2 regions of the Gracilibacillus marinus genome follow, and region 1 is predicted to be linked to the other one. Evidence: predicted binding sites of a transcription regulator. Region 1 holds the regulator's gene; the other holds the start of a gene.
What was found. Region 1 encodes NrdR, which represses ribonucleotide reductase genes. Its sites were predicted from a motif close to AACACNATATATNGTGTT; they were not measured.

Region 1 (4,216 bases):
TCTTGTAACCGTTCATTGGAATGTAACCATTGTTTCATTGCCGATTTAATAGGTTTCATCGTTCCCCCCCCTTACTCATCTTTCGTCTGTTGTTGTAAATACTCTGCAAGTAATGCATCCGCTTCTTCTGCACGTTTTTGTTTATCCACTTCTTTATCTGTCGTTTCGTTCTGTTTACGCTCTTCTTTTTGCTTTTTATACCATTCTGGTACAATATCTCTTTTTGTATTTACATATGATTGTCGATTTTGTTTGGTTGATTTTGTCCATTGTTGGTATTTCTTATTCTCCGATTTAGCTAAAGTCATTGCTTGACGAACTGTTTTCACATTTTTTCGTGCCCAGTGACTAGCAATTTTCTCTAAGTAGCTCTTCGTTAACTTCATATCTGTTTTTAACATAACATAATGAATCAACACATTCATTACACCTGGTGTAAGCCCTTGTTGCGTCATAACCTCACTAATTGTCTTTAAATCTTGATTAGAAGCTTTGGCACCATCTGTTAAATCTTCTAACAACTCTTTCGGAGAAATTTGCTCAAGCATGGAGATAAATTGCTCTTCTTGTGTTTTTGGTGCTTGATTTCTTTCATTTGTAGCTAATTTATCTCTATGTTCAATGACTTGAAGAGTGACTTTAGAGGAACTGGATGCCGAAAAATCAAAACACGCTTCCTTAAATTCTTTCTTGTTCAATTGATGATTTTCTCCAATTGCCCAAATTAATGCTTTCTCCACTTCTTGATTCGTCAAATTATATAATCCTTGCATTTGTTGAATTAGCTTCTTGTTCTCATCACTCAGAATCATGTGTTTTGGTAACATTCTTTGATCTAATAATTGGGCTATCCAACCAAAATCAATTGTTGTACCTACAAATATCTCTGAAGTGTTACTTTTATCCTCATGAATGTTATCCACATCTGCTAGATTCTTTAAATAAAATACTTCTTTAAATTTTGCAGTTGTCTCATACATATTTTCAGGATATTGACGTACTTGTTTAGAAAAGGCTTGTTCTATTTTTGCAAATTTCTCTTTCCCAATTTGGTGTAATAGTAATTGGGATAATGTGTCATGTTGAAAAAAAGCACTGCTTGATAACGGAGATTGTATAACATACCTAAATATCCGTTCTGCTTGGTGCTCGATTTCAAATGTTTTAAGTAATCCAATACCTTCTAACTTTCTTCTCGCTCGATAGATACGATCAAGTGGTAACCCGATATAATTCATTAACATATGGTGTGTTTGATAATTTTTATTTTCAAACAACAATGTCGATTCAGATAACAATGTTTGGTAAAGACTAATTGCGTCAATCCCTATAAGCGGTTGATATAAATGTGTTAAGACATGATTATATGATTGTTGTACATCAGACGATAATTCGACAATGTAACGTTCTGCTGGTAATATTTTACCCAAGTCGCCAATACTCATTACATTATCTCCTTACTTCTTATCATGATCTGATCGTATTAAATCTTTTAATTCATTCAAAAACACACTTATATCTTTAAATTGACGATAAACAGATGCAAAGCGAACATATGCCACTTCATCTACATCCACTAATCTATCCATTACCATCTCGCCAATCTCATTACTTTGCACCTCTGATGTTCCTCTGTTTCTTAATTCTTTCTCGATTTCTAATGCGATGTTCTCAATTTGTTCTAATGCAACTGGTCTCTTTTCACAAGCTCTGATTAAACCACGCATTAATTTTTCCCTACTATACTCTTCTCTAGTGCCTTCTTTTTTAACAACAATTAGCGGAACTTCTTCAATTCGTTCAAATGTAGTAAAACGAAATTGACAGGATTCGCACTCTCTTCTTCTTCTAATAGATCGCCCTTCTTCAATTGGTCGCGAATCTAATACTTTTGTGTTTTTGAAATCACAATGTGGACATTTCACGTTCCATCATCCTTACTTTTATTCTGACGTTCCAATATAATCAAGTTCTTTTTTAATCTTGTCATACAATTTAGGGATTAATTTATGGCTATAACCAAAATCAAATGGAATAGATGATTCAGTTGTTGCAGAAATATCAATTGCAGTACGATATGGTTTTACCATAATAATCGTCATAATGATAAATACTTTGCGACCTGCTTTGTAATTAAAGCTTATTTCCCCATGTTCCTTGGAGATTCCAACAATTTCACATTCTTTCATGCCTTTAAACATTGGTTCTAATTTATCAAATGCTTTATCTTTCGTCGTTTTGAAATAATGCGTTCGTAATGCTGGATCCCAATGCTTATCTCTTGTTTCTGAATGATTATTAAAATTCTTATTTATTGTATTACGAAATGACATAAATACCCCACACCTCTTATATATTTATAGTTGTTTTTATTTTAACACGTTTTCATTGAGAAAACGATTAAAGACTATAAATGGAGGTCTTTTTTTAACAAGAATCAAAAAAACTTAAGCGTATTCTTCCTAAGAAGAACCGCTTAAGTCTCATTTACTGTGCTTTTATATTTTGTAGTTGCACCGCACCCATACCGCGTGGAACTTCGATTTTTTCAGTCGTTTTTGCTTCTAGCTCGTCTTGGATAAATTGCACAGCAACATGCGGATCAATAATATCCCCACAAGTATATACATCGATACTAGCATATCCATGTTCAGGAAAGCTGTGAATCGTAAGATGTGATTCTGAAATAATGACAACACCGCTCACACCAAATGGAGCGAACTTGTGAAAAGCAACTTCTCTCACTTCTGCTCCTGCTTTTAAAGCTGCATTGACAAATGTCTTTTCTAACCGTTCCATATCATTCAATATGTCAAGATTACACTCCCATAATTCCGCAATAACATGTCTTCCCATTGTATCCATTTCGATATTCCCCCTTAATTAAAAAATAGGTTCTTCTGAGTAATATGCAATGTATGACCACGGGGGAAAGTTAGTCCAAAGAGGTCCTAACCCTTTAAGCCATCATTTTTAATACACTTATTCAGAAAATCTCTACATAAGCTTATCACATTTCACTCCGTATGCCTATACAAAGACAACAAGATTATATCTGCTTTTTACATTTTTGACAAGCTATTTTCTTGAGTTTTTACAAAAAGCGACATAATTTATTTTTTCCTAGTTTATTATATCAATTCCCATTTTCTAAAAAGCACATCGACTTGTTTTTTTGAATCATCAATAGTATTAGAATTATCAATGATTGCGTCAGCTAATTCTTTCTTCTTTTGTGGAGATAATTGTGCATTCATTCGACTTTTTGCTTCTTGTTCTGTGAACCCATTTCTTTTCATCAATCTTATTAATTGTATCTTTTCATTTGTATATACTAACACCGTCTTATCAACCAAATATTGCAAATTGTTTTCAAACAATAATGGAATATCCATCACTATTATATCATGTCCACTATTTAATAGACATTCCTTTTCCTTTATCATTTGTTCTCTTACTGCAGGATGAACAATACGATTTAGTTTTTCTCTTTCTTCCTGATTTGAAAAAACAATTTGTCCTAAATGTTGTCTGTTTAGTGCCCCATCTTTATTCAATATTACTCGTCCAAATGTTTGAACAAGTTGGTTTAATGCTTTTTCACCAGGCTCCACTACTTTTCTTGCTACAAGATCTGCATCAATCACAGGATAATGATATGTTTCCCTAATATAATTTACGATTGTGCTTTTCCCACTTGCGATATTGCCAGTTACGCCAATAATCAAAATAAACCACGTCCTATGTCGGTTAAAAAATAATTTTGTAGATTCCAATAATGATTAATACACATCCAGGAATAAAAGAAAATTTTGCGATTGTTTGAAAACGAGCAAAATACATTCCTGCTTTCACACCTGTAAACAAAAAGAATGTTGTAATTGCAATGATTGATATGGCAGCAGTTGCAATAGGAATCTCCAAAAAAGATAATGCAATTCCAGCACCAATGGAATCTAATGACAATGCAATTCCCAGAACAACTGCTTCCCACCCGTTAATTTTTCCTGAATTATCTAAATCTGCTTTAATTGGTTTTTTTAATATATCCATTAAAAAACACAAGCTATTCATATAAGGTAATGAAATATTCGGTAGAGGGCATGTGGATAATAAAAAGACAATCCCAATTACTGTCAAGATTATCCCAGCAATGACTTCTGTATAGTCATTTGGGACCTTTGCTAGTGCTATCTCTCCTAAAAACATAGAGAAA
Region 2 (4,216 bases), on a different contig from region 1:
TGATACTTTCAAGGAAATGAGTGATTAATTTTTGATTAGGTGAGATGCCAATGACTGCTTGGAATATCTCCTTATCTTCCTTAATATCTAATGCGTGATAAGGTAATTTCATATCAATATGAATACCATCAACTAAATGAAGTTCAATCAGTTGCTTTAGTTTGTTTGGATATGCCCCACATGTTGTTACAATGATTTTACCATCAAAGCATTTCCGGACACGTGTAAGTAACTGAATGATATCATCTATTTTATCTATTAGAAATTCTCCCCCACTGAACATAATCGCATCAAATAAGAAGCCACTTTTATCTAAATAATCATATAAATCTTGTTCTGTCTTATACAATTTTGGTTTGTTAGCAATAATTTCATCGTAATTATGACACCCATAGCAATGAAGCAGACAACCTGATAAGGAATGAACTAGTAGTGTCGTATGATCTGGTAAGTCGTTAAATGTACGAATGAAATTGTTGTAAAACTCCATTATTTCACAGCTTCTTCCATTGTTTCTTCTTTTAGTCGTTTACGCTCATTCCAATCATGTCGTCTTGCTTTAGACCAGAAGTTATATTTTCCTTCATAATATCCTTTGTCATTTACTTCAATATTGTTGCGAGCAATCATTTTCAAATAACCAATCACACGGCTGAATGTGGCAATATCATGTGACTCACATGTCGGGCATTGTTTAATATTCTTGGCATCTTCTGCAATAATTTTTTGACCACATGCCATACAAGAAGTAATTGTTGGTGTTAATGTAATATAATTAATTGGTTTTTGGAAAATACGATCGATATATATTGCTAACTTTTCAGGTGCTACTTTAGCTTCTAAGAAATGATGCAAGACACTACCTGATGTGGCATATCCTTGAAATTCTGCACTGTTTTCTAATTGTTCTAAAAAGTCTTCTTCAGAAAATGGTGTCATGCAGCCGCTTGTTAAATATGGATTCTCTCCTTCGCCTTGTGTAAAAATTTCTCGACCATTCTTCTTAGCCCATTTGTGATCATGTCTCGCCAACTTAATCGCTGCATTTTCGGCAGGTGCATATTCAATACCACATGCCACTTTGTCACGTACAATGAAGTGATTCACTATTTCTGTCATGTATTGCATTAAGTCATGTGCAATTAATTTTCCTTCTGAATCTTTTATGCCATTCTCATAACCAATGTTGACAAGTCCTTCATTCATCCCAGTGATGGCAAAGACATTGAAATAATTTTTTAGATTATGGTTATAAGAGAAGAAGGTAGGATATAGTTCTTTATTTTGTTCAATCCATTTTCTTTTTGCCATATGTGCTTCTTGCATAACTTCTAAGTATTCGGCCATTTTTTCTTTTACTAAAGCTAAATCGTGTCCGAATTCAATCAGTAATCGATTCATATTCAAATTGAGTACTTGTACAGCACCAGTGGAACCAGTAGAAGAACCGAATACACCACCGCCAGCTTTAGATAATGTTTCTAAATTAATTTGAAGACGACAGCATAAACTACGACTAACTTCTGGATCTTTTGCTTGAATCATAGGGTTTAATGATTTGTAATAGGTATTCTCAAATGGGGCTGTTTTGAAATTCTCGAAATACACACCACCCCAATTGTACATTTTGTCTAATAACTCTAGAAATAATGGATTTTGGTAGTTGAAATCATCATCAATCTGTACGGTTAGTAATGGGAATGTGAATGGAATGCCATCACTACCTGTACCTTCACTCATGACGTCAATAATTGCTTGATTAATTTGGTCAAAATATGTACTTGGTAAATCTTTATACGTCATGGACAGTGCTTCACCGCCGATTACAATATATTCATCTTTAATTTCCTCAGACGGTTTGCCAAATTCAAGTGTGATATTAGAAAAGCTACTCTGCGCACCTGAACGAAGCGGCATGTTCAATTCCCAGATTAAACTTTGGAATAATTGCTTTAACTCATCTTTATCATACTCATGGCCTTGTTGTTCTTCAGCGTATAAATAGGAAGCGGCTATAGTCGATAATTGAGCAAGCATGACCGCACCTGATACTTGTTGAGAAATTAATGTAACCACATTACTAAAATGGCGTAATAATATGGATAATCGCTTAGTTGGTTTGGAAGTAATCATATTCTTTGCGAGTGATGGAATACCTTTCATCGCAATATCTTTACAACTAATGGAGACGCAATATGGTGCCAATTGTTTGTCATGCACATACACAATGCCATCATCATATAGTTCTTTTATTCTTTTAGGGAGAACATGTCGGAATAAAAATTCTTCCTCTGCATGATTATTTAAATTATGTCGCAATAATGGTAAGGAATAGACATAGTTACTATTCTCACGTTTTAAGTAATCCGCTTTTTTATCTTCTGTATTCGAAGTGAATTTCTGGATAATTTGCTCTGAATTTTGGAACATAGACTGAACTCTCCTTATCAATATGATGATTCTACATTAATACAATATATAGTGTCTAATAGTGATATTTATCACTATATATTGTACCTAGATGTTTGGAAAGTTAATCTATCAAGACATATTGCATACGTGAATTCGTGTAAAAAAAGTCTGCTTTTGCTAAAATGATATAATAGATTTAAAAAAAGGAGCCAAACATAATGGAAACAGCAAACCAATTATTTTTTCGTGAATTTAATGAAGCATTTGTCAAAGGTAATGTCGGGAAAATTTTAGAAAGTGTGACAGATGATATTGTATGGCGCATGGTCGGTACAGATACGATTCGGGGAATAGAATCACTAAGACAGGCATTAGAAGGGATGGAAAGTGGCAATCAGTTTGAATTAGACATCGAAACAATGATTACACATGGAAAAGAAGCTGCTGTTCATGGTGTCATCCATACGACAGATCGTGACGGAGAACTAAATCATTATAGTTTTTGTGATATCTATAAATTAAATAAGCATAAAGATGGGAAAATTAAAGAAATAATTAGTTATGTTTTGGAAGCATAAGTTGTTAGTATAGAAAAAGCACACATCTGCTAAATGAACAGATGTGTGCTTTTACTTTTTGTATCGGCTAGCGTAAATGCCCAGAAACTAGGCGACTTCGCGAATCAACGATCAATAAGTCATCATCGACTCGTACCTCGCCGTGATTCCTTTATTTCTGTTGATGCACTCCAGTCGCTACGTTTCTAGACGGGCATTTCTGCTTTTGTATCATCTAGCATAAATGCCCAGAAACTAGGCGACTTCGTGAATCAACGATCAATAAGTCATCATCGACTCGTACCTCGCCGTGATTCCTTTATTTCTGTTGATGCACTCCAGTCACTACGTTTCTAGACGGGCATTTCTGCTTTTGATTATTATCCTTCAATAATAAATTCAAATGAACCGTGTAGTTTTACGTCTTTACCGATTAGTACGCCGCCTGTTTCTAATGCCGCATTCCAAGTTAAACCGTAGTCTTCGCGGTTTATTTTACCGTCTAAGTCAACACCAGCAACCATGTGTCCAGCCATTGGGTCTTTAGCCATACCGTTGTATTCTACTTTGAAAGTTTCTACTCTTGTTGTATCTTTAACTGTTGTATTGCCTGTTACTTCAAATTCATCATCAGATACTTTCTTAATTGAAGTACTTTCAAATGTAATTGTAGGGTAGTTCTCTACATCAAAGAAGTCACCTGATTTTAAATGTCCATTACGATCATCATTATTAGTTTCAATAGAATCGACTTTAATTGTTACTTTTACAGATGCATTTTCTAAATCATTAAAGTCTCCGTTAAAGTCTACATCGAAATCTTGGAATTCACCTTTTGCTTTTGATACCATCATATGTTTTACTTGAAAATTCAATCCACTGTGTACTTTATCTAATTTTACTGTTGTCATTTTTAATATTCCTCCTAAAAATTATTAACTTACTTTATGTAACTTAGTATACAAATGAAAATTAATTACGTCAAGTAATTTTGTTATTTTATTTCTAATTTATTTTCTGCTATACTACTAAATAAGAGGTGAAAGTGATGAATGATAAAACAATTTGTCCTAGATTCGAGTCAGCATTAGACATTTTGAATAAGCGATGGACTGGACTAATCATATTTCAATTGTTAGAAGGTCCACAACGTTTTTCCCATATAGAATCAACGATTGGAATTAGCGGTCGTGTGTTATCTGAGCGATTAAAAGATTTAGAAAAACAATGTATCGTAAATCGTAAAG

Region 2: a site for NrdR is predicted at 2,469-2,486, ahead of nrdD (anaerobic ribonucleoside-triphosphate reductase). Genes of this name have one in related genera too.

The regions. Positions count from the first base shown of each region.
Region 1 is NZ_JBHSDV010000003.1:84,315-88,530, reverse strand. It holds gene dnaI (primosomal protein DnaI) at 1-59, opposite strand, end outside; gene ACFOZ1_RS10620 (replication initiation and membrane attachment family protein) at 72-1,445, opposite strand; gene nrdR (transcriptional regulator NrdR) at 1,458-1,925, opposite strand; gene ACFOZ1_RS10610 (cytosolic protein) at 1,944-2,333, opposite strand; gene speD (adenosylmethionine decarboxylase) at 2,488-2,865, opposite strand; gene coaE (dephospho-CoA kinase) at 3,132-3,728, opposite strand; gene ACFOZ1_RS10595 (manganese efflux pump) at 3,751-4,216, opposite strand, start outside.
Region 2 is NZ_JBHSDV010000005.1:208,318-212,533, reverse strand. It holds gene ACFOZ1_RS14540 (4Fe-4S cluster-binding domain-containing protein) at 1-490, opposite strand, end outside; gene nrdD (anaerobic ribonucleoside-triphosphate reductase) at 490-2,430, opposite strand; gene ACFOZ1_RS14530 (nuclear transport factor 2 family protein) at 2,631-2,990, shown strand; gene ACFOZ1_RS14525 (YceI family protein) at 3,350-3,880, opposite strand; gene ACFOZ1_RS14520 (winged helix-turn-helix transcriptional regulator) at 4,018-4,216, shown strand, end outside.